2 regions of the Streptomyces sp. NPDC048612 genome follow, and region 1 is predicted to be linked to the other one. Evidence: predicted binding sites of a transcription regulator. Region 1 holds the regulator's gene; the other holds the start of a gene.
What was found. The regulator HspR, encoded in region 1, represses chaperone genes until heat shock. The targets are predictions, from matches to a motif close to TTGAGNNNNNNNNNCTCAA.
Positions count from the first base shown of each region.

Region 2: a site for HspR is predicted at 5,149-5,167, ahead of lon (endopeptidase La). Genes of this name have one in related genera too.

Region 1 covers NZ_JBICVV010000012.1:94,425-104,751, forward strand. Annotated here, with positions in the region: gene ACGFN2_RS19980 (YbjN domain-containing protein) at 1-430, opposite strand, end outside; gene clpB (ATP-dependent chaperone ClpB) at 590-3,220, opposite strand; gene ACGFN2_RS19990 (Uma2 family endonuclease) at 3,466-4,038, shown strand; gene ACGFN2_RS19995 (pyridoxamine 5'-phosphate oxidase family protein) at 4,068-4,472, shown strand; gene ACGFN2_RS20000 (NADH pyrophosphatase zinc ribbon domain-containing protein) at 4,659-4,895, shown strand; gene ACGFN2_RS20005 (hypothetical protein) at 4,892-5,296, shown strand; gene ACGFN2_RS20010 (heat shock protein transcriptional repressor HspR) at 5,393-5,845, opposite strand; gene dnaJ (molecular chaperone DnaJ) at 5,847-7,019, opposite strand; gene grpE (nucleotide exchange factor GrpE) at 7,065-7,715, opposite strand; gene dnaK (molecular chaperone DnaK) at 7,712-9,568, opposite strand; gene ACGFN2_RS20030 ((Fe-S)-binding protein) at 9,858-10,327, shown strand, end outside.
Region 2 covers NZ_JBICVV010000013.1:72,786-83,112, forward strand. Annotated here, with positions in the region: gene ACGFN2_RS20945 (hypothetical protein) at 25-870, shown strand; gene ACGFN2_RS20950 (MarR family transcriptional regulator) at 1,025-1,528, opposite strand; gene ACGFN2_RS20955 (lysozyme) at 1,798-2,652, shown strand; gene lon (endopeptidase La) at 2,718-5,126, opposite strand; gene ACGFN2_RS20965 (pentapeptide repeat-containing protein) at 5,529-6,365, opposite strand; gene ACGFN2_RS20970 (YfbM family protein) at 6,554-7,057, shown strand; gene ACGFN2_RS20975 (hypothetical protein) at 7,210-7,923, shown strand; gene ACGFN2_RS20980 (hypothetical protein) at 8,013-8,504, opposite strand; gene ACGFN2_RS20985 (putative T7SS-secreted protein) at 8,545-9,789, opposite strand; gene ACGFN2_RS20990 (hypothetical protein) at 9,805-10,137, opposite strand.

The sequences.
Region 1 (10,327 bases):
AGCTGACCGTGCTCGACACGAAGTGTTCGAGCGAGACGCCGGTGCCGATCAGCATCGATGCCTCACCGATCAGACGGACCGTGCCGTCGTCGTGGGTGTGGGTGTAGGCCTTGGGCCACAGCGTCCGGCGGTTCCAGTCGTCGATCGCCTCCAGCAGCTTCGACTTCTCGTCGATGCCGTGCGGACGGTCATAGAACGTGCGGACGGAGAAGATCTGCTGCTCCTCCTCGCCCCGGAACATGAAGTACGTGCGGAACTGCTCCCACGGGGCGGCGAGGTCACCCTCCTCGTCGACTACGTACTTCAGCTCCATCTGGTCGAGGAGCTGCTTGACCAGGTCCTGGTCTGGCACGACGGGACCATCAGGCCCCGACGGCTCGGGTTCGGGCTGGCCCCCGAAATTCGGAATCGAGGACGGGTCGATGCTCACCGTGGAATTCCCTTCGTATGGTCCCTGCCATCCTCCCCCACATCCGCCCCGTCGTGGCAACCCGGACGGAGCGGATGCGGGCAAGGCGTCGCCCGGGGCAACGATCGTCGGGCCGGACGTGTGCCGGGGCCGCGGCCCCGGGCGCTCCGCCCCCGCCGGTCACCCCGCGGACCGTCCCTCCGTCTCCACCGACAGCCCGTCGCCGTCCACGTCGACCCGGACGGTGTCCCCGTCCAGCACCTCGCCGGACAGGATGGCGCGGGCGAGCTGGTCGCCGATGGCCGTCTGGACCAGACGGCGCAGCGGGCGGGCGCCGTAGGACATGTCGGGGGCGGGGGCGTCGACGACCGGCTCCTGGCCGAGCCAGGCGAGCCAGGTCAGGGCGCGGTCGGTGACGTCCAGCGTCAGCCGGCGGTCGCCGAGGCGGCGCTGGAGGTGGGCGAGCTGGATACGGGCGATCCGCTGCAGCTGGTCCGTGCCGAGCGGGTGGAAGACCACCACGTCGTCGAGCCGGTTGAGGAACTCGGGACGGAAGGACGCACGGACCGTCTCCAGCACCTTCTCCCGCTTCTGGTCCTCCTTGAGCAGCGGGTCCATCAGGAAGTTCGACCCGAGGTTGGAGGTCAGGATGAGGATGGTGTTGCGGAAGTCGACGGTGCGGCCCTGGCCGTCCGTGAGCCGGCCGTCGTCGAGGACCTGCAGCAGGATGTCGAAGACCTCGTGATGGGCCTTCTCCACCTCGTCCAGCAGGACGACGGAGTACGGGCGGCGGCGGACCGCCTCCGTGAGCTGGCCGCCCTCCTCGTAGCCGACGTAGCCGGGCGGCGCACCGACCAGCCGCGCCACGCTGTGCTTCTCGCTGTACTCCGACATGTCGATCCGGACCATCGCCCGCTCGTCGTCGAAGAGGAAGTCGGCGAGCGCCTTGGCCAGCTCGGTCTTGCCGACGCCGGTCGGGCCGAGGAAGAGGAAGGAGCCGGTGGGGCGGTCCGGGTCGGCGATCCCGGCGCGGGTGCGGCGCACGGCGTCGGAGACGGAGCGGACGGCCTCGGTCTGGCCGATCAGCCGCTTGCCCAGCTCCTCCTCCATCCGCAGCAGCTTCTGGGTCTCGCCCTCCAGGAGACGGCCGGCCGGGATACCGGTCCAGGCGCCGACCACATCCGCGATGTCGTCAGGACCGACCTCCTCCTTGACCATGGACTCCTTGGACGCCTCCTGCTCGGCCTCGGCGGCGGCCGCCTCCTCCAGCTCCCGCTCGACCCCCGGGATCTCGCCGTAGAGCAGCTTGGAGGCGCTGTCGAAGTCACCGTCGCGCTGGGCGCGCTCCGCCTGGCCGCGCAGCTCGTCGAGCTTCTCCTTGAGCGCGCCGACGCGGTTGAGGCTCTGCTTCTCCTTCTCCCAGCGGGCGGTCAGGCCGCGCAGCTCCTCCTCCTTGTCGGCGAGGTCCTTGCGCAGCTTCTCCAGGCGCTGGACGGAGCCGGCGTCGGTCTCGTTGCGCAGCGCCAGCTCCTCCATCTTGAGCCGGTCCACGGCGCGCTGGAGCTCGTCGATCTCCACAGGCGAGGAGTCGATCTCCATACGGAGGCGGGAGGCAGCCTCGTCGACCAGGTCGATGGCCTTGTCGGGCAGGAACCGGGAGGTGATGTACCGGTCGGAGAGGGAGGCGGCGGCGACCAGCGCGGAGTCCGCGATCTGCACCTTGTGGTGGGCCTCGTAGCGGCCCTTGAGCCCGCGCAGGATCGCCACGGTGTCCTCGACGGTCGGCTCGGCGACCAGCACCTGCTGGAAGCGCCGCTCCAGCGCCGGGTCCTTCTCGATCCGCTCGCGGTACTCGTCGAGGGTGGTCGCGCCGACCATCCGCAGCTCACCACGGGCCAGCATCGGCTTGAGCATGTTGCCGGCGTCCATGGACGAGTCGCCGCCGGCGCCCGCGCCGACGACCGTGTGCAGCTCGTCGATGAAGGTGATGATCTGGCCCTCGCTGGACTTGATCTCCGCCAGGACGGTCTTCAGCCGCTCCTCGAACTCGCCGCGGTACTTGGCCCCCGCGACCATCGCGCCCAGGTCCAGCGCGACCAGCCGCTTGTTGCGCAGCGACTCGGGGACGTCGCCCTTGACGATCCGCTGCGCCAGCCCCTCGACGACGGCGGTCTTGCCGACACCGGGCTCGCCGATCAGCACCGGGTTGTTCTTGGTGCGGCGGGACAGCACCTGCACCACCCGGCGGATCTCGTGGTCCCGGCCGATGACCGGGTCGAGCTTGCCCTCCCGGGCGGCCGCGGTGAAGTCCGTGCCGAACTTCTCCAGGGCCTTGTACGTGCCCTCCGGGTCGGCGTTGGTCACCCGCTGCCCGCCACGGCTGGCCTCGAAGGCGGCCAGCAGCTTCTTGGCGGACGCACCCTGCTGCCCCAGCAGCTCACCGGTGCGCCCGCCCTTGGCGGCGATGCCGATGAGGAGGTGCTCGGTGGAGACATAGGCGTCGCCCAGCTCCTTGGCGCGCTGAGTGGCGTCCGCGATGGCGGCGAGCAGATCGCGGTCCGGCTGCGGCGGGGCGACCGTCGAGCCCTGCACGCTGGGCAGCGCGGCCAGCTGGCGCTCGGCGCCGTTGCGGAGCGCGGCGGCGTCCGCCTCGACGGCGGCCAGCAGGTCCATGATGTTCTCGTTGTCCTGCCCGGCCAGCAGCGCGAGCAGCAGGTGCGCGGACGTCATGTCCGCATGCCCGGCGGCGATCGCCCGCTCATTGGCGGCGCTCAGCGCCTCCCGGCTCTTGTTGGTCAGCTCGGCGTCCACGTCCTCGCGATCCTCCTCGTCTCGTCCTGCACGGCCACAGTGCCCGGTCCGGACCCACTCCGGCCCTCATCCTGCACATACCAACGTGCGATAAGTTGAGTCTATTCCACTCAATGTTGTTTCGGGAGACCCGCCCACCCCACCCTCGCTCACTCGTGCGAGGGAATCCCGCCCAACGCGCCGTCACGGCCCACACCACCCGGCAACACTGGCCTTCGACCACAAGGAGGTGCAGCATGACGGCTATGGCACACGAGCCGATGCCCACGCAGGACGACATCCTCCTGGAAGGCTTTCTGGCGCTGGAGACCCCGACGGGTTTCCGGGCCGAGCTGATCGAGGGGGAGATCGCTGTGACACCGCCGCCGGATGGCGACCACGAGGACTACCTGAGCCTCGTCTTCGAGCAGGTGATGCAGTCGTCTGCGACCGCGATGCAATTCTCGGGGCACAAGGGACTCGTCCTCTCCCACGCGGCGGGCCGGCCCGCGGACCACGTGATCCCCGACGCCACTATCGCCCCGCGCGCGCTGCGCCTCTTCCGCGGCGCCCCTCCCTGGATGCCCAGCGACGGCGTTGCCATGGTCGCCGAGGTGACGTCGAGCAAGCCCTACAAGGACCGTGTTGCCAAGCGCCATGGCTACGCCCGCGCCGGCATTCCGCTCTATCTCCTGGTCGACCGTGACAAGTCGGCGGTCACACTGTTCAGCGAGCCGGAGGGCGAGGACTACCTCAACACCCACATCGCCCCCTTCGGCAAACCCCTCCCCCTCCCCGCCCCCTTCTCCTTCGACCTGGAGACCGCCGACTTCCTCTGAGCCCCGGGCCCCGAACTACGCTGGCCCCCATGGCCCACGACCTCAGCGCCCTCAGCCCGGAGTACCTCGCCTTCTGGGGCGAGTATCTGATGCCGACGCTCACCACGCTGCGTACGGACGGGACGCCCCATGTGGTTCCCGTAGGCGTCACCTACGACGCCGGGCAGCGGATCGCGCGGATCATCACCCGCAAGGACAGCACCAAGGTCAAGAACGTCCTCGCCGCCGGGACGGACGGCGCCACCGTCGCCGTGTGCCAGGTCGACAGGGGACGCTGGGCGACGCTGGAGGGCCGGGCCCGGGTGCGGACGGACGCCGAGTCGGTGGCCGACGCGGTGCGCAGGTACGCCGAGCGGTACGGCCGGACCCCGACGCCCAACCCCGACCGCGTCATGATCGAGATCGCCGTGACCCGGGCGATGGGCCGGGCCTGAGCGCCGGCCCGAGCCCCCGCTCCCCCCTCTTGCGCGCCTCCTCCGGCCCCCTGGCCGGAAACGGTCCCTCCGGCTCCGCTCCGGGCCACGCACCTGGTACTCAAGAGCGACGGGAACCGAACAGCTCCGCGCAATGACGGACGACATCGGACCTGTCCCCGGCAAAAGACAGCAGCGGGAGGCCGTATGGCGTCGGCAGTGAGCACCGTGACGACCGTTCCGCGCCGTCCGTCCGGCACCCCGCCGCGCCCCCGCGCCGAGCTCTGCCCGCGCTGCGGCGGCCCGCTCGCGGTCAATCAGGACGGCTGGAAGATCTGCCACGCCTGCGGCTATGCCTCGCCGCCCGGTACAGCCCCTCCTCCACGGGCCGCTCGCGGGGGTATCGTCGCCCCCACAGTCGCCACGCCCCGGAGGGCACGATGAACTCGGTCCGAGTCACGGCGATCGCCTGCCTGCTGCCGCTGTCCGAGCTCGACGAGGACCCGTTCCTGGTCGATGACCGCAGCCAGCACGACATGTGCAAGCAGTGGGCGGCGGCCCGTGACTACCACCTGACCTGCCGGCTCAGCCTGCACCGGCTGCGCGCCGACCACGGCGCGCTGTGGCGTGACGTCGAGGAGGGCCTGGTCGACGTGTTCGTGGCGCCCAATCGCCGGGCGCTGGAGACCGCCATCGCCGGCGCGGACGAGTTCACCGCGCGGTGCGCCGCGGCCGGTGTCCGCCTGGAGACCGCCGACCTCGACGAGCCGGTCTACACCCTGGAGAGGAAGTCACAGGTGCACCGGCGGCTGTCGATGCCGACGGCGGGATACAACGGCTGCTGAACGGGCGCGGGGCGGGCGCGAAGACGCGAGAAGGGCCGGGTCACCCCGGCCCTTCGTCAGCTCATACCGCGGATACCGGCAGCCCGGCCGCGGCCGTCACTCCGGCCGCTTGGGGCGCCAGACCACCAGCGCGCTGGTCTGCTGCACGTCCTGATACGGCACCAGATCGCGCCGGTAGGAGGCGTGCACCGCCGCTTCCCGCTGCTGCATCGCGCTGGCCGCGCCCTCGAGGGCGCCCTGCAGCTCGATGACCCGCTGCTGCAGGGCCGCGACCTGGTTCTCCAGTTCGATGATGCGCTTGATGCCGGCGAGGTTGATGCCCTCGTCCTGGGACAACTGCTGCACCGTACGGAGCAGTTCGATGTCCCGGGCCGAATAGCGGCGGCCCCGCCCGGCCGTGCGGTCGGGCGAGACCAGCCCCAGGCGGTCGTACTGCCGGAGGGTCTGCGGATGCAGGCCGGAGAGCTGAGCCGCGACGGAGATGACGTACACCGGCGACTCGTCGGTCAGTTCATAGGGGTTACGACGCTGCCCGCCCCGGCCGTCCATCTCAAGCTCCCTTCGCAGCCTGGAACAGCTCCGCCCGCGGGTCCGCACCCGCGGTCGCCTCGCGATAGGCCTCCAGCGACTCCTTCGCCTTGTCGCCGAGGTCGCTGGGGACCAGCACCTCGATGGTGACCAGCAGATCACCGCGGGTGCCGTCCTTGCGGGTCGCCCCCTTGCCACGCGCCCGCATGGTGCGGCCGTTGGGGGTGCCGGCCGGCAGCTTCAGCGTCACCGGCGGACCGCCCAGGGTCGGCACCTTGACCTCGCCGCCGAGCGCGGCCTCCGGGAAGGTGACCGGCACCGTGACGGTGAGGTTGTCGCCCTTGCGGCCGAAGACCGGGTGGGCGTCGACATGCACGACCACGTACAGGTCGCCCGCCGGGCCGCCCTGCTCGCCCGGGGCGCCCTTGCCGCGCAGCCGGATGCGCTGCCCGTCGGAGACGCCCGCGGGGATGCGCACCTGCATCGTGCGGGCACTGGTGGCCCGCCCGCTGCCCTTGCAGACCTCACAGGCGTCCTGGGCGATCAGGCCCCGGCCCTTGCAGTCGGCGCACGGGTCGGTGAGCGAGAAGCCGCCGCCCGCGCCCCGGCTGACCTGACCGGTGCCGACGCAGGTCGGGCAGACCCGCGGCGTCCCGTTCTTGTCGCCGGTGCCGGAACACGCCTTGCACGGCGCCTGGCTGGACATCCGCAGCGGGACCGTGGCCCCGTCGACCGCCTCGGTGAAGCTGAGCGTCACCTCGGACTCGATGTCCTGGCCACGGCGCGCGTGGGTACGGGCCCCGGCCCCGCCGCGGTTGAACAGGCCGCCGAAGACGTCCCCGAGACCGCCGCCGAAGCCGCCGCCACCGCCGGCCTGGCCCTGCGAGCCCCCGAAGAGGTCGCCCAGGTCGAAGTTGAAGTTGCCGCCGCCGCCCGGCCCCGGCCGGTATCCGCCGTTGCCGAACAGCGTGCGCGCCTCGTCGTACTCCTTGCGGCGTTTGCTGTCGCCCAGGACGTCGTTCGCCTCGGAGATCTCCTTGAAGCGCTCCTCGGCCTTGGCGTCGCCCTTGTTGGCGTCCGGGTGGTACTCGCGGGCGAGCTTCCGGTACGCCTTCTTGATCTCCGCTTCCGTGGCGTCCTTCGGGACGCCGAGGACCTTGTAGTAGTCCTTCTCGACGAAGTCCTTGGTGCTCATCCCCGACGTCCCTCCTTCCGCGCGGTTTTCGATTCTGTCCTCACGTCAGCCCTCGTCCGGGCCACCGCTCTCCTCGTCCGAGGCCTTGGCGTCCTCGTCGGAGGCGGACTTGGCGCCCTGGGCACCGGGCTGCGGTTCGGCCACGGCGACCCGCGCGGGGCGGATCGTTCGTTCACCGATGCGATACCCGGGCTGCAGGATCGCCACGCACGTCGTCTCGGTGACATCCGGTGCGTACGAGTGCATCAGCGCCTCGTGGATCGTCGGGTCGAAGGGCTCGCCCTCCTTGCCGAACTGCTGCAGACCCAGCTTGGCGACCACGGTCTCCAGCGATTCGGCCACCGACTTGAAGCCGCCGACCAGTTCGCCGTGCTCACGGGCACGGCCGACGTCGTCGAGGGTGGGCAGGAGCTCGGACAGGAGGTTCGCCGCGGCGATCTCCTTGACCGTGACCCGGTCCCTCTCCACCCGACGGCGGTAGTTCTGGTACTCGGCCTGCAGTCGCTGGAGGTCCGTCGTGCGCTCGTTGAGCGCCGTACGCACCTGGTCCAGCTGCGCCTGGAGCGCTACGTCCGTTACGTCCCCGGCCGGGGCCGAGCCCGCCTTGTCGGCGGACTCGGCCTGCGCCGCGTCTTCGGGAGCGGCGTCGGAAGGGACGTCGGGCTTCTCGTCGAAGCCCGGGGTCTCCTCCGTCACGCGGCACCGTCCTTCTTGGGCTTCTCGTCGTCGACGATCTCGGCGTCCACGACGTCGTCCTCGGCCTTGGCCTGCTCGGCGCCCTCGGCACCGGCGGCGCTTTCGGCACCGGCCGCACCCTGGGCGTCGGCGTACATGGCCTGGCCGAGCTTCTGGGAGACGGCCGCGACCTTCTCGGTGGCGGTGCGGATCTCCGCGGTGTCCTCACCCTTGAGCTTCTCCTTCAGCTCGGTGAGGGCCTCCTCGACCTCGGTCTTGACCTCGCCGGGAACCTTCTCCTCGTTGTCCTTGAGGAACTTCTCGGTCTGGTAGACGAGCTGCTCGCCCTGGTTGCGGGACTCGGCGGCCTCGCGGCGGGCGTGGTCCTCGTCCGCGTACTTCTCGGCCTCCTGGCGCATCCGGTCGACCTCGTCCTTCGGCAGCGAGGAGCCGCCGGTGACGGTCATCTTCTGCTCCTTGCCCGTGCCCAGGTCCTTCGCGGTCACGTGCATGATGCCGTTGGCGTCGATGTCGAAGGAGACCTCGATCTGCGGGACCCCGCGGGGCGCCGGCGGCAGACCGGTCAGCTCGAACATCCCGAGCTTCTTGTTGTACGCCGCGATCTCGCGCTCGCCCTGGTAGACCTGGATCTGCACGGACGGCTGGTTGTCCTCGGCCGTCGTGAAGATCTCGGACCGCTTGGTCGGGATCGTGGTGTTGCGCTCGATGAGCTTGGTCATGATGCCGCCCTTGGTCTCGATACCGAGGGACAGCGGGGTGACGTCCAGCAGGAGGACGTCCTTGACCTCACCCTTGAGGACACCGGCCTGGAGGGTGGCGCCGATGGCGACGACCTCGTCCGGGTTGACGCCCTTGTTGGCGTCCTTGCCGCCGGTCAGCTCCTTGACGAGCTCGGCGACGGCGGGCATCCGGGTCGAGCCGCCGACCAGGACCACGTGGTCGATCTCGGACAGGTTGATACCCGCGTCCTTGATCACGTTGTGGAACGGCGTCTTGCAGCGGTCCAGGAGGTCCGAGGTGAGCTGCTGGAACTGCGAGCGCGTGAGCTTCTCGTCCAGGTGCAGCGGGCCCTCGGCGGAGGCGGTGATGTAGGGAAGGTTGATCGTCGTCTCGGTGGAGGACGACAGCTCGATCTTCGCCTTCTCAGCGGCCTCACGGAGGCGCTGCAGGGCCATCTTGTCCTTGGCCAGGTCGACGCCGTGGCCGTTCTGGAACTGCTTGACCAGGTAGTCGACGACGCGCTGGTCCCAGTCGTCACCACCGAGGTGGTTGTCACCGTTGGTGGCCTTCACCTCGACGACGCCGTCGCCGATCTCCAGCAGCGAGACGTCGAAGGTGCCGCCACCGAGGTCGAAGACCAGGATGGTCTGGTCGTCCTTCTCCAGGCCGTAGGCCAGGGCGGCGGCGGTGGGCTCGTTGACGATGCGCAGGACGTTGAGGCCCGCGATCTCACCGGCCTCCTTGGTGGCCTGTCGCTCGGAGTCGTTGAAGTAGGCCGGAACGGTGATGACCGCGTCGACGACCTTCTCGCCCAGGTAAGCCTCGGCGTCGCGCTTGAGCTTCTGCAGGATGAAGGCGCTCATCTGCTGCGGGTTGAAGCCCTTGCCGTCGATGTCGATCTTCCAGTCGGTGCCCATGTGGCGCTTGACCGACCGGATGGTCCTGTCGACGTTGGTGACCGCCTGACGCTTGGCGACCTCGCCGACCAGCACCTCGCCGTTCTTGGCGAAGGCGACAACGGACGGCGTGGTCCTGGCGCCCTCGGCGTTGGTGATGACGGTGGGCTCACCGCCTTCGAGAACACTGACGACGGAGTTCGTCGTGCCCAGGTCGATGCCGACCGCACGTGCCATTTCAATTCCTCCAGCTGACTTGAGTGGAACAGGCTCAAGAGTGCAGCACCGGGGAAATCCTGTCAACAGACCTGAGTCGGACGCGCTCAAGTTTTATGTCGCTCTTATCGTCACCACGGCTCCACACCAGGACGCCCGGGTCGCACAGAGGGTTGCCTTCGCGACGCAGATCACCGGCCGGGCGGCTTCATGGGGCGGAGGAGAATGGGTAACCTCAGCGGCAGACCAAAAAAGTTACCGCTTAGTAGTTCCCACCGTTTTCCGCTCTCGCAGGTACGAGGAGCCTCCCATGCAACTCGCCGCGATCATCGTGTCGCTGGTGCTCATCGCGGTCGCCGTGGCGCTGTTCGGCCGCGCCCTCCTGCAGATCTACCGGCAGATGCGACTGGGTCAGCCGGTGCCCGCAGGAACCCGGACCGACGCTCCCGCCCAGCGGACCGTCACGGTGGCCAAGGAGTTCCTCGGCCACACTCGCATGAACCGCTGGGGCGTCGTCGGCGTGGCGCACTGGTTCGTGGCGGTGGGCTTCCTCACCCTGCTGCTGACGATCGTCAACGCCATCGGCCAGCTCTTCCAGGCCGACTGGCTGATCCCGGTCATCGGCGGCTGGCTGCCGTGGGAGATGTTCGTCGAGGCGATGGGCACGATGACGACCCTGGGCATCATCGTCCTGATCGTCGTCCGGCAGCTGAGCCGGCCCGGCGGCGCGGGCCGCAAGTCCCGCTTCGCGGGCTCCAACACCGGCCAGGCGTACTTCGT
Region 2 (10,327 bases), on a different contig from region 1:
GCCGCCTCCGGCAGACTTCCGGGCATGCACATCGCACTCGCCACCGAGCCCGGCGATCCCCAACGCCCAAACGAGGACTACGCATCGGTAGCGCTGCCCGCTTCCGGTCAGGGCGGCGCCCTCGTCCTGCTGGACGGCGTGACACCCCCGGAGGGGGACGTCGGCTGCGCCCATGGGGTGCCCTGGTTCACCGCGCGGCTCGGGGGCGCAATGCTGGAACTGTCGGTTTCACACCGGGATATGACGCTCACTGAGGCGCTCGCCGCGGCCATCTCCCGGACGGCCGACGGCCACCGGGAGGCCTGTGACCTTTCTCACGTCCGTACTCCACAGGCAACCGTGATCGCCGCACGGTGGTCCGGGGAAACCGTCGAGCACCTCGTCCTGTCCGACTCGGTGCTCCTCCTGGAGCGGGCGGACGGCTCGGTGGAGCCGGTGCGCGACTCCCGGCTGGACGAACTGCCGCCCGCGGTCCGGGAGCTGCGGGCGGCCGTACGGGCGCTGCCCCGTGGTTCGGCGGAACGGGCCGCGGCGGGCCGGGAGTACGTCCGGGCGGTCGAGGCGCTGCGCAACGCGGAGGGCGGCTTCTTCACCGCGGCCGCCGACCCGGCGGTGGCCGCCCGCGCGGTGACCGGCAGCACCCTGCGCAGCGGCCTGCGCTCGCTGACCGCGCTCAGCGACGGCGCCGGGCGCTGGGTCGAGGTCTTCCGGGAGGGCTCCTGGGCGGACTGTGCGGCCCTGGTGTCCGGGCAGGGCCCGCAGGCGCTGATCGACCGGGTACGGGCCGCGGAGGCGGCGGACCCGGCGGGCACGGCGTTTCCGCGCGGCAAGGCGCGGGACGACGCGGCGGTGATTTTTGTGGCGCCGTGACAACCACGGACAGGCGGGGCATGTTTTCCCGCCGCGGGGGAACGGCCGCGCGGCGGTGCGCATCCGGTGACGGCCACCGCACCTGCGGGCAGGGGGATTTCCGCGGGACCCGGACGCCGTCAGGGGGCGGAGCCCGGGCCGTACTACAGCCCGGTTATCCCTCCTCGCCCTCCTTGTCCGCGTTCAGCCGGTGCAGCAGCCGGGCGAGTTCGGCGACCTCGCCGCGGTCCCAGGAGGCGAGGCGGCGGGCGTACCGGGCGCGGCGGCCGGTGCGGACGCGGGTGAAGCGCTCCCGGCCCTCGTCGGTGAGGCGCACCAGGACCGCGCGGCCGTCCGCCGGGTCCGGTTCGCGGGCGATGAGTCCGAGCTGCTCCAGGGCGTGCAGCTGACGGCTCATCGTGGCCTTGCCGACCCCGAAGTAGCCGGCGAGGTCGGTGGCGCGCTGGGCGCCGGCGTCCGCCAGCCGTACGAGGAGGCCGTACGCGGCGGGCTCCAGGTCGGGGTGCACCTCGCGTGCCAGTTCGCCGGACGAGGCACGGGCCCGGCGGAGGAACACCGCCAATTCACGTTCCAGGGCGAGGAACACGTGATCCACACCCGTCGGCTCGCCGGCCGCCGTCGTCCCGTCGGCTCCGGTGTCGTGCACGTCAGCGCCCATTCCCGCGTTTCCTCACCTGAAAGTTTCCGCCCTCGGCGGCCGAAGCCGCAGCTCGGCCAGTATTTCGCAGGATTAGACCAACGGCAGCCCGCCGCCCCTCTTCTGCCCCCTCGGTCTACGCGCGTATCGTCAGGTATGGCATGGCCATACCAAACGGCCGGGGTATCCGCCGCGGCGTCGTGCGCCCCGCCTCTCCGTGTCGGCACGCCGGTGCCATGCCTCAGCTCCTCCCCCCTCAGGTCATCCCACCGAGATCTTCGGAGGCACGTATGTCCGTGCTCAGATCCGGCTCCCCCCACCGCCCCGCACGCTCCCTCGCGACCGTGGCCGGGGTCCTGCTCGCCCTCGTCTCCCTCCTCCTCGGCCTGCCCGGCACCGCCGGCGCCGCGGCCGCACCGCGCGCACCGGAACCCACCCACCCCGGACAGGACTGGGCCGGTTCCCAGATCGCCCGGCACGAGGGCACGGCGGGCGGCGCACCGCCGGCCGCCCCGCTCGCGTCCGTCGAAGGCGTGGACGTCAGCAGCCACAACGGCAACGTCGCCTGGTCGACCCTCTGGAACAGCGGTGTCCGCTTCGCCTATGTCAAGGCGACGGAGTCCACCAGCTACACCAACCCGTACTTCGCGCAGCAGTACAACGGCTCGTACAACTCCGGGATGATCCGCGGCGCGTACCACTTCGCCACCCCCAACACCTCCAGCGGCGCCGCCCAGGCCAGGTACTTCGCCGACCACGGCGGCGGCTGGTCCAAGGACGGCAGGACACTGCCCGGGGCGCTCGACATGGAGTACAACCCCTACGGCGCGACCTGTTACGGGATGAGCGCGGCCGGGCTGGTCAACTGGATGAAGGACTGGTTCGCCACCTACAAGGCGCGCACCGGCCGGGACGCCGTCCTCTACACCTCCACCAACTGGTGGAAGCAGTGCACCGGCAACTCCGCGGCCTTCGGCTCCGTCAACCCCCTGTGGATACCCCGCTACGGCTCCTCGGCCGGCGAACTCCCGGCCGGCTGGGGCTTCCACACCATCTGGCAGTACACCTCCTCCGGCCCGACGGTCGGTGACCACAACCGCTTCAACGGCGCGATGGACCGGCTCCGGGCGCTGGCGAACGGCTAGCAGTCCCCGCAGACGCGACGACCGGCCCGGCTCCTCCGTGGGAGCCGGACCGGCCGTCGTGGCCGTCACACCGCGACCGGTACCTCCGGGGCGGCGCCGTTCGACGCGGGTGTCAGGGCGAGTTCCAGCACCTGGCGGACGTCGGCGACCGGGTGGACCTCCAGGGCTTCGAGGATCTCGGCCGGGACGTCGTCCAGGTCCGGTTCGTTGCGCTTCGGGATGATGACGGTGCCGATACCGGCCCGGTGCGCCGCCAGCAGCTTCTGCTTGACGCCACCGATCGGCAGCACCCGCCCGGTCAGCGAGACCTCACCGGTCATCGCCACGTCCGGCCGGACCTGCCGGCCCGACAGCAGCGAGGCCAGTGCGGTCGTCATCGTCACGCCCGCGCTCGGCCCGTCCTTGGGGACCGCACCCGCCGGTACGTGCAGATGCACACCGCGCTCCTTCAGGTCGGCGACCGGCAGCTCCAGTTCGGCGCCGTGGGAGCGCAGGAACGACAGCGCGATGTGCGCGGACTCCTTCATCACGTCGCCGAGCTGGCCGGTCAGCTGGAGCCCGGACGCCCCGGTTTCCGGATCGGCGAGCGAGGCCTCCACGTAGAGCACATCGCCACCGGCGCCGGTGACCGCGAGACCGGTGACCACGCCGGGCACCGCGGTGCGCCGCTCGGCCGGGTCCTGGGCCGACTCCGGGGTGTGGTGCGGCCGCCCGATCAGCGGACGCAGCTCCTCCGCACCCACCGCGAACGGCAGCTCCCGCTCCCCCAGTTCGTGCTGGGCCGCGACCTTGCGCAGCAGCCTGGCGACCGCGCGTTCCAGATTCCGCACGCCCGCCTCGCGGGTGTACTCCCCCGCCAGCTTGCGCAGCGCCTCGTCCGCCAGGGTCACCTCGCCGGGCTCCAGACCGGCCCGCTCCAGCTGGCGCGGCAGCAGATGGTCCCGGGCGATGACCACCTTCTCGTCCTCCGTGTAGCCGTCCAGCCGGACCAGCTCCATACGGTCGAGCAGCGGCTCGGGGATGGCTTCGAGGACATTGGCGGTGGCCAGGAAGACCACGTCGCTGAGGTCGAGTTCGACCTCCAGGTAGTGGTCGCGGAAGGTGTGGTTCTGCGCCGGGTCCAGGACCTCCAGGAGGGCGGCGGCCGGGTCGCCCCGGAAGTCGGAGCCGACCTTGTCGATCTCGTCGAGCAGCACCACCGGGTTCATCGTCCCGGCCTCCTTGACGGCCCGGACGACCCGGCCGGGCAGCGCCCCGACGTAGGTACGGCGGTGCCCCCGGATCTCCGCCTCGTCGCGGACGCCGCCGAGGGCGACCCGGACGAACTTCCGGCCCATGGCACGGGCGACGGATTCCCCGAGCGAGGTCTTGCCGACGCCGGGCGGGCCGACCAGCGCCAGCACCGCGCCCCCGCGGCGCCCGCCGACCAGTCCGAGGCCGCGTTCGGCCCGCCGCTTGCGGACGGCCAGGTATTCGGTGATCCGCTCCTTGACGTCCTCCAGGCCCGCGTGGTCGGCGTCCAGGACCTCCTTGGCGCCGGCGATGTCGTAGGCGTCCTCGGTCCGTTCGTTCCAGGGCAGTTCGAGGACGGTGTCCAGCCAGGTGCGTATCCAGGAGCCCTCGGGGCTCTGGTCGCTGGACCGCTCCAGCTTGTCGACCTCCTTGAGGGCGGCCTTGCGGACCTCCTCGGGCAGGTCGGCGGCCTCGACCCGGGCGCGGTAGTCGTCGCCCTCGTCCTCCGGGTCGCCGTTGAGCCCGGCCAGCTCCTTGCGGACCGCCTCCAGCTGCCGCCGCAGCAGGAACTCCCGCTGCTGCTTGTCGACGCCTTCCTGGACGTCCTTGGCGATGGACTCGGCGACGTCCTGCTCGGCGAGGTGCTCGCGCAGCGTCTCGGTGGCGTACTTCAGGCGTGCGACCGGATCGGTGGTCTCCAGCAGCCGGACCTTCTGTTCGGTGGTCAGGAACGGCGAGTAGCCGGAGTTGTCGGCGAGCGCCGGCACGTCCTCGATCTGCTGGACGCGGTCGACGACCTGCCAGGCACCGCGCTTGCGCAGCCAGCTGGTGGCCAGCGCCTTGTACTCCGTGACGAGTTCGGCCACCGAGCCGGGCAGAGGGTCGGGGACCGTCTCCTCGACGGTCGTGCCCTCCACCCAGAGCGCGGCCCCGGGCCCGGTCGTGCCGGACCCGATCCGCACCCGGCCCAGACCTCGGATCAGCGCGCCGGGATCACCGTCGGACAGCCGCCCGACCTGCTCTATCCGTCCGAGCGTGCCGAACGCCGCGTACTCCCCGTCGATGCGGGGCACAAGCAGCACCCGCGGTTTGTTACCCGAGGAGGCGGCGGCCTGAGCGGCCTCCACCGCTGCCCGTACGTCCGCGTCGGACAGGTCCAGGGGCACCACCATGCCAGGGAGCACGACCTCGTCATCGAGAGGCAGCACGGGCAGAGTGAGCGATGTGGACGTCGAAGCCATGATCTCCCCTTCGGCAAGCAAGTTGAGCTGTACTCACTCAATGCAGCCGGGGTGAGAGATGTTCCCCCGGGGACGTTCGCTGTGAGCGATCGGGGAGGGCGGGGGATGGGGCGCAGGGAGAAGGGGGTGTGGGAAGGGGTGCCGGCGGCGGGCCGGGGGCCGACGGGCGTGACCGGCGGGCCTGGGGCGCGCGGCGGTACGACTGGGCCGGGGCGCGCGGCGGTACGGCTTGTGCGCGGCGGGGCGCTGCGGTGTGGCTGGGCCCGGAGGGGGCACGGCGGTACGGCCGGCCCCGGGAGTGCGGCTTGGGCCCGGCGGGCGCGCGGCGGTACGGCTGGCCCCGGTGGGCACTCGGCGTTCACCCACCGTCCAGTGGCGGGACCGATCGTCCCGCCATCACCACTACCCCCAGTGGGCGGGGCGGCTCAGGTTCCGCGGCAGTACGGTCGCGGCGTCGCCCTTGGCCGCGTTGAGCTGTGACTGGGTGAGGAAGAGCGCCCCGGTGAGGTCGGCGCCGGAGAGGTCGGCGGCACGCAGGTCGGCACCGATCAGGTCCGCCGTACGGAGATCGGCGCCCTTCAGGTCGGCGGCGATCAGATAAGCCCCACGGAGATTGGCGCCCCGGAGGTTCGCACCCCGCAGGCGCGCCCCCATGAGGTCGGCGCCCCGCCGCTCCTTCTTCCGGCCCGGGACGCCGGCCCGGACGAGTTCGCTGGTGCGCAGCAGCAGGGCGTTGACCTCACCCCGATGGGCGGGCACATCCAGCTCCGTGAGCTCCTCGGCGCTGCCGCGGGTGAGGCGTTCGGTCTTCTCCAGGGCGGCACGCAGCTCGGCGTGGACCGGGCCGGCCGCCGGGCGGGTCAGCGCCTCGGCCAGGTACCAGAGGAGTTCGTGCAGCTGCCGCATGACGGGGAAGACGTCGAACATCCGCCGGGCGGACTCCGGTGCCTGCCGCCAGTCCTGTCCGCCGAAGGTGACCTGGGAGACCTTCTGGCCGGCGCCGAAGCAGTCGAAGACGGTGCAGCCGGTGAAGCCGCGCGGGCGCAGGTCGCGGTGGATGCCGCAGCGGAAGTCGGACTCCAGGTTGGGGCAGGGCGTGCCGGCGTCCTTGTCGATCGCGAAGTCCGCCGAGGCCGCGAACGGCAGCGCGACACAGCACAGTCCGAAGCAGCTGCCGCAGTCGGACTGCAGGCCGAGATCCTCGACGTCCGGGGTCGAGGGCGTGCGCTCTGAGGACACGGGGCGGGTACTCCTACGGCCGGCGGGCACCACAGGAGGCCGTGCCCGGAAGGGAACCCCATTCTCCCAGCCGCCGGGAGGACCGCCGCGCCGGGAGGGCCGCCGCGCCCGCCGGTCGGCTCACCACTCCCGGCCACCACCGCGTCGGGCACCCGGCGTTGTCAGTGGTCGCCCCTAACCTCGGGTGTATGAGCATGATCGGAGAGTACGCACGTGTCACTCCCGCCGAACTCGACCGCGCCCTGGGCGATCCCGAGTGGGCGCTGAAGCTGGTCTGCGGACGGATGGAGGCGGAGGCCGCGACGGCCCCGGAGCCCGCGGCGGCGCGCTGCCTGGACGTCGACAAGGTCTGGGACGCCCTCGGATTCCTGCTGCGCCGCAGGGACTTCCCGGTGGACATCGTCCACGGCGAGCAGGCCGTCCCCGACGCCGACGACTGGGGCTACGGTCCACCCCGCTACCTCACCCCCGAGCAGGTACGGAGCGCCGCCGAGGCACTGGCCGGGATATCCGCCGAGAGCCTGACGGCCGGCGTCGCCCCGGCGGACCTCGCCGCGGCGCGGGTCTATCCGCTGGTCATCTGGGAGCGGGGCGAGCCACTCGACTACGTCCGCGAGTACTACGAGCTGTTGCGGCCGTTCCTCCGCGCCGCGGCGGACGAAGGGGACGCCGTGCTCCTCTGGCTGGGCTAGGACTCGCCGTTCGGGATCACCGGACGGACCCGAGAGGCTCCAGTCGTGGCACGCCCTGAAGGTCACATACGAGCGGGGCAAACAGGGGTGACCCACCCACCAGCCGCCCCCGACGGGTGCGTTCACCGGACCGTCCGACATACTCGTGCCGCATGAACGAGCCATGGGAAACAGCCCTCATTGTCGGCCTTTTCCTTTTTATCGCCGCCTTCTTCGGATTGTTCATCTGGGTCTGGCGGTACGTGAACAAAAGGGATAACCGCAGCCCCCAACAGCTGGAAGAGCTTCTCCAGTTGGTGGAGAGCCGGGGGTGGAGCCACACCGCTTGGGCCCCCGGCGAGGGAGACCGCTACTGCGGGGGAGAGCCGCTCCCAGGGAGCGGCACCAACATCCCCATTTCGGACCAGATCGTCGGCGAATTCCGGGGTCGCGCCATCTGCTGCTTCGAATACAGCACGCAGGGCATGGACGTGGACGGTGCGAACGCGGCACAGCGCTCCACCGTGTTCGCCGTGACGTCGGCGATGTCCGTACCTCGCATGGTCGTCAAACGGCCGCAGGCGCTGGACAAGGCGAACGCACGCCTGGGTGCCCTGTTCGGAGGTGACAAGGTGATAGAGCTCGGCGATCCCGAATTCGACGAGAAATTTCGCGTGATCGCCAATGACGAAAAGGTCGCGCGCACAGTCCTGGCCGGCCCCTTGGCGCGGTTCCTCATGACCGACCCCCGCGCCAAGGACCACCCTCTCCGTTTCCAGGGAAACGATCTGCTCACCTGGCACCGGGGACGACTCCGGGCGGAACAGATCGAGCAGAAGCTGAACTATCTGTGCGACGTCCTGGACCACCAGCCGGCGCAGGTGTAACACACACCCTGAAGGACAGGCGCTCACGAGTGAGTCCCCGCGGATATGGACCGCGGGGACTCACTCGTGAGCGCCGATGTGCGGAGGACTTACGCCGTGTCAGGGCCCGCCGGACGAATGGACCGGACGAACTCCTCGAAGTCGTCCGCGACCTGATCCAGCTGGGACTGCTTGGCCGTCAATGCCAGCTCGATCACCGCATGCTTGGACGGGTCCTGAGCATCGTTCATGAGCAGGTAGACCTGGCTTTGGACCAACTCCACGGGCATCCCGCGCAAGGTGGTGGAGATGCGCAGCGTCTGGGTCAGCGCAGGCACTTCCTGGGTGCCCCCCTGGGCCTGCGTGGCGACGCTCACCGTCGCCCCCTCGCGCAGCCGCTGGACCGACTCGTGCGCGAGTGTGAGCAGGTTGGCTTCGTCCTGGACTTTACCCGCGATCGTGATATTCGCGGTGAACTTGTCCTGCGACTCGGAGTGAAGTGCGATGAAAGCCACTCCGGGAGCACCCACCTCATCGGGGGGTGCCGGCTGCCAGCCCTCCGGCAGTGAAAACTCAATCTTTACCGGCAGCGTGGTCGCCATCGTGGATCAACTCCCTAGTGTGCGAAATGCGAGGCCAGTGTCATCCGAAGGGATTGATGGACTCCAGTCCGTCACCCATTGCGTCGAGGCCGTCACCCACCTTGTCCCCTATGTCGCTGAACGAGTCCGCGACCTTTTGCGGGTCGATCTCGGCCTGGAAACCAACCTTGCCCCCGAGTCCGAGTCCGACGCCCACATCAGCGCCGATGACGAACTTCCCGTCCTTCATGCCGGCATCCGCATGTGCCGCAGCTCCAGCTCCGGCCCACCCTTCAGCAGTGGCGCCGGCCCCGATACCGGCCACGTCCGCGTGGGCACTCGCAGTCGCCTTGGCGCCCGCGAACGCCTCGGCGCCCGCGTGCACTCCATCCTTGCCCACGGATGTGTTCACTTGCGCCTCGGCACCGGCAAAGGCCGTGGCATCCGCCTTGGCAGCGGCCATGCCGTACTCGACGCCGCCCTCCGCGGAGGCCTGCGCCAGGTACGCCTTACCGCCGGCTCCGACCTGGAGTTTGCCGTCGGTCACGGACGCAGCCGCTGTACCCTCCGCCCCGAGAAGCTTGACGCCGGCTTTCCCGGAGACCTTCCCGTCGTCTCCGAACTGCGACTCGCCTTCGGCCTCTTTCTCCCAGGCATTCACCTCGGCCTTCCGCTCCCACAGCTTGACCTCGGAGGCTCGGGGTTTCTTGGCATTGGGATCTTCGGGGCCCGCCGCGCCGAAGTACTTCTTCTTGCTATTCGGCCTGTCCGTCAGTGGACTGGATTCGTGGAGTTCCCTGAGGCTGGCGCTGCTCTTTCCCGATTCCTTTTGCTGCTCGGCAGTCTTGCCCGCCCGTTGCAGCCAGGACGGTGCGTCGGAAGCGCCGCCGGCTGCGTCCTTGAGCTTCCCCGCAGCCGAATCAGCTTCGTCCCGCACATGCTGTCGGGCAGTCCGCAGGATCAGCTGGGCCTGGCTTTCATCGCCGCCGTCCCACAGCTCGATTGCCTCCCGAGCCTTCCCCTGCGCCGCGCTCAACGCCGTGGCGTAACTGCTGACTGCCGCGGCCGCGTCGGACAGCGCATCGGAAGCGTAGAGCCAGTTCTTCTTCTCGCCGGAAAGCTTTTCCCAGAACTGGTCGCTGGCCGCACCGTTCCAGCCGGATATTCGTACGGCGCCGAGCCCGTTTGCGACGGTCTCGAATTTTCCGGATTGTTTCTTCAGAGCCCGCGCGACGCCCTCGACGTCCCCTGCATCGCCCGGGATGAGCCCCTTGGGGTCCTTGGTTTCGCCCAACTCTTCGGTCATGCCCGTCCCCCGTTGTTACAGTCCCGAACCGTTCTTGTGCTGATCGATGTACTTCATGTAGTCGCCGGTATGGGCTTCGTTCTGCTCATAGGTGTCCGCTTGGCTCTTCAGCTTGTCCGAGATATCGCCCGTGCGGTCCCCGAGAACGAGATAGGCCACTTCCCATGTCTCACAGAAAGCTTCGAACTTGTCGGCGAGAATCTTGTCGCCCTGATCGGAACCATCGAATTCGTCATTCAGCGCCCCGAAATCAACCCCCTTGGCCGGGTCAAGGCATTTCAGTACATCCGAAGCCCCAGCCCTGAGCTCATCCGGATCGGCTTTAAAGCCGTCGCCGCTATTGGGCACTCTCGAACCATCCCTAGTGAACACGCGCTCATGACAGGTAAGTTGGCACTGTCGTCCGGCGAATCTATCACCATATGTCGACCCGTCAGCGCAGGGGTGATTCGAAACCCTCCGTCTATAACTAGCCCAAAAATGCCGCACGTTACCCGGATAGGGCTATCGGCAGAATGTCCGGTCCACCCCCTGTCGT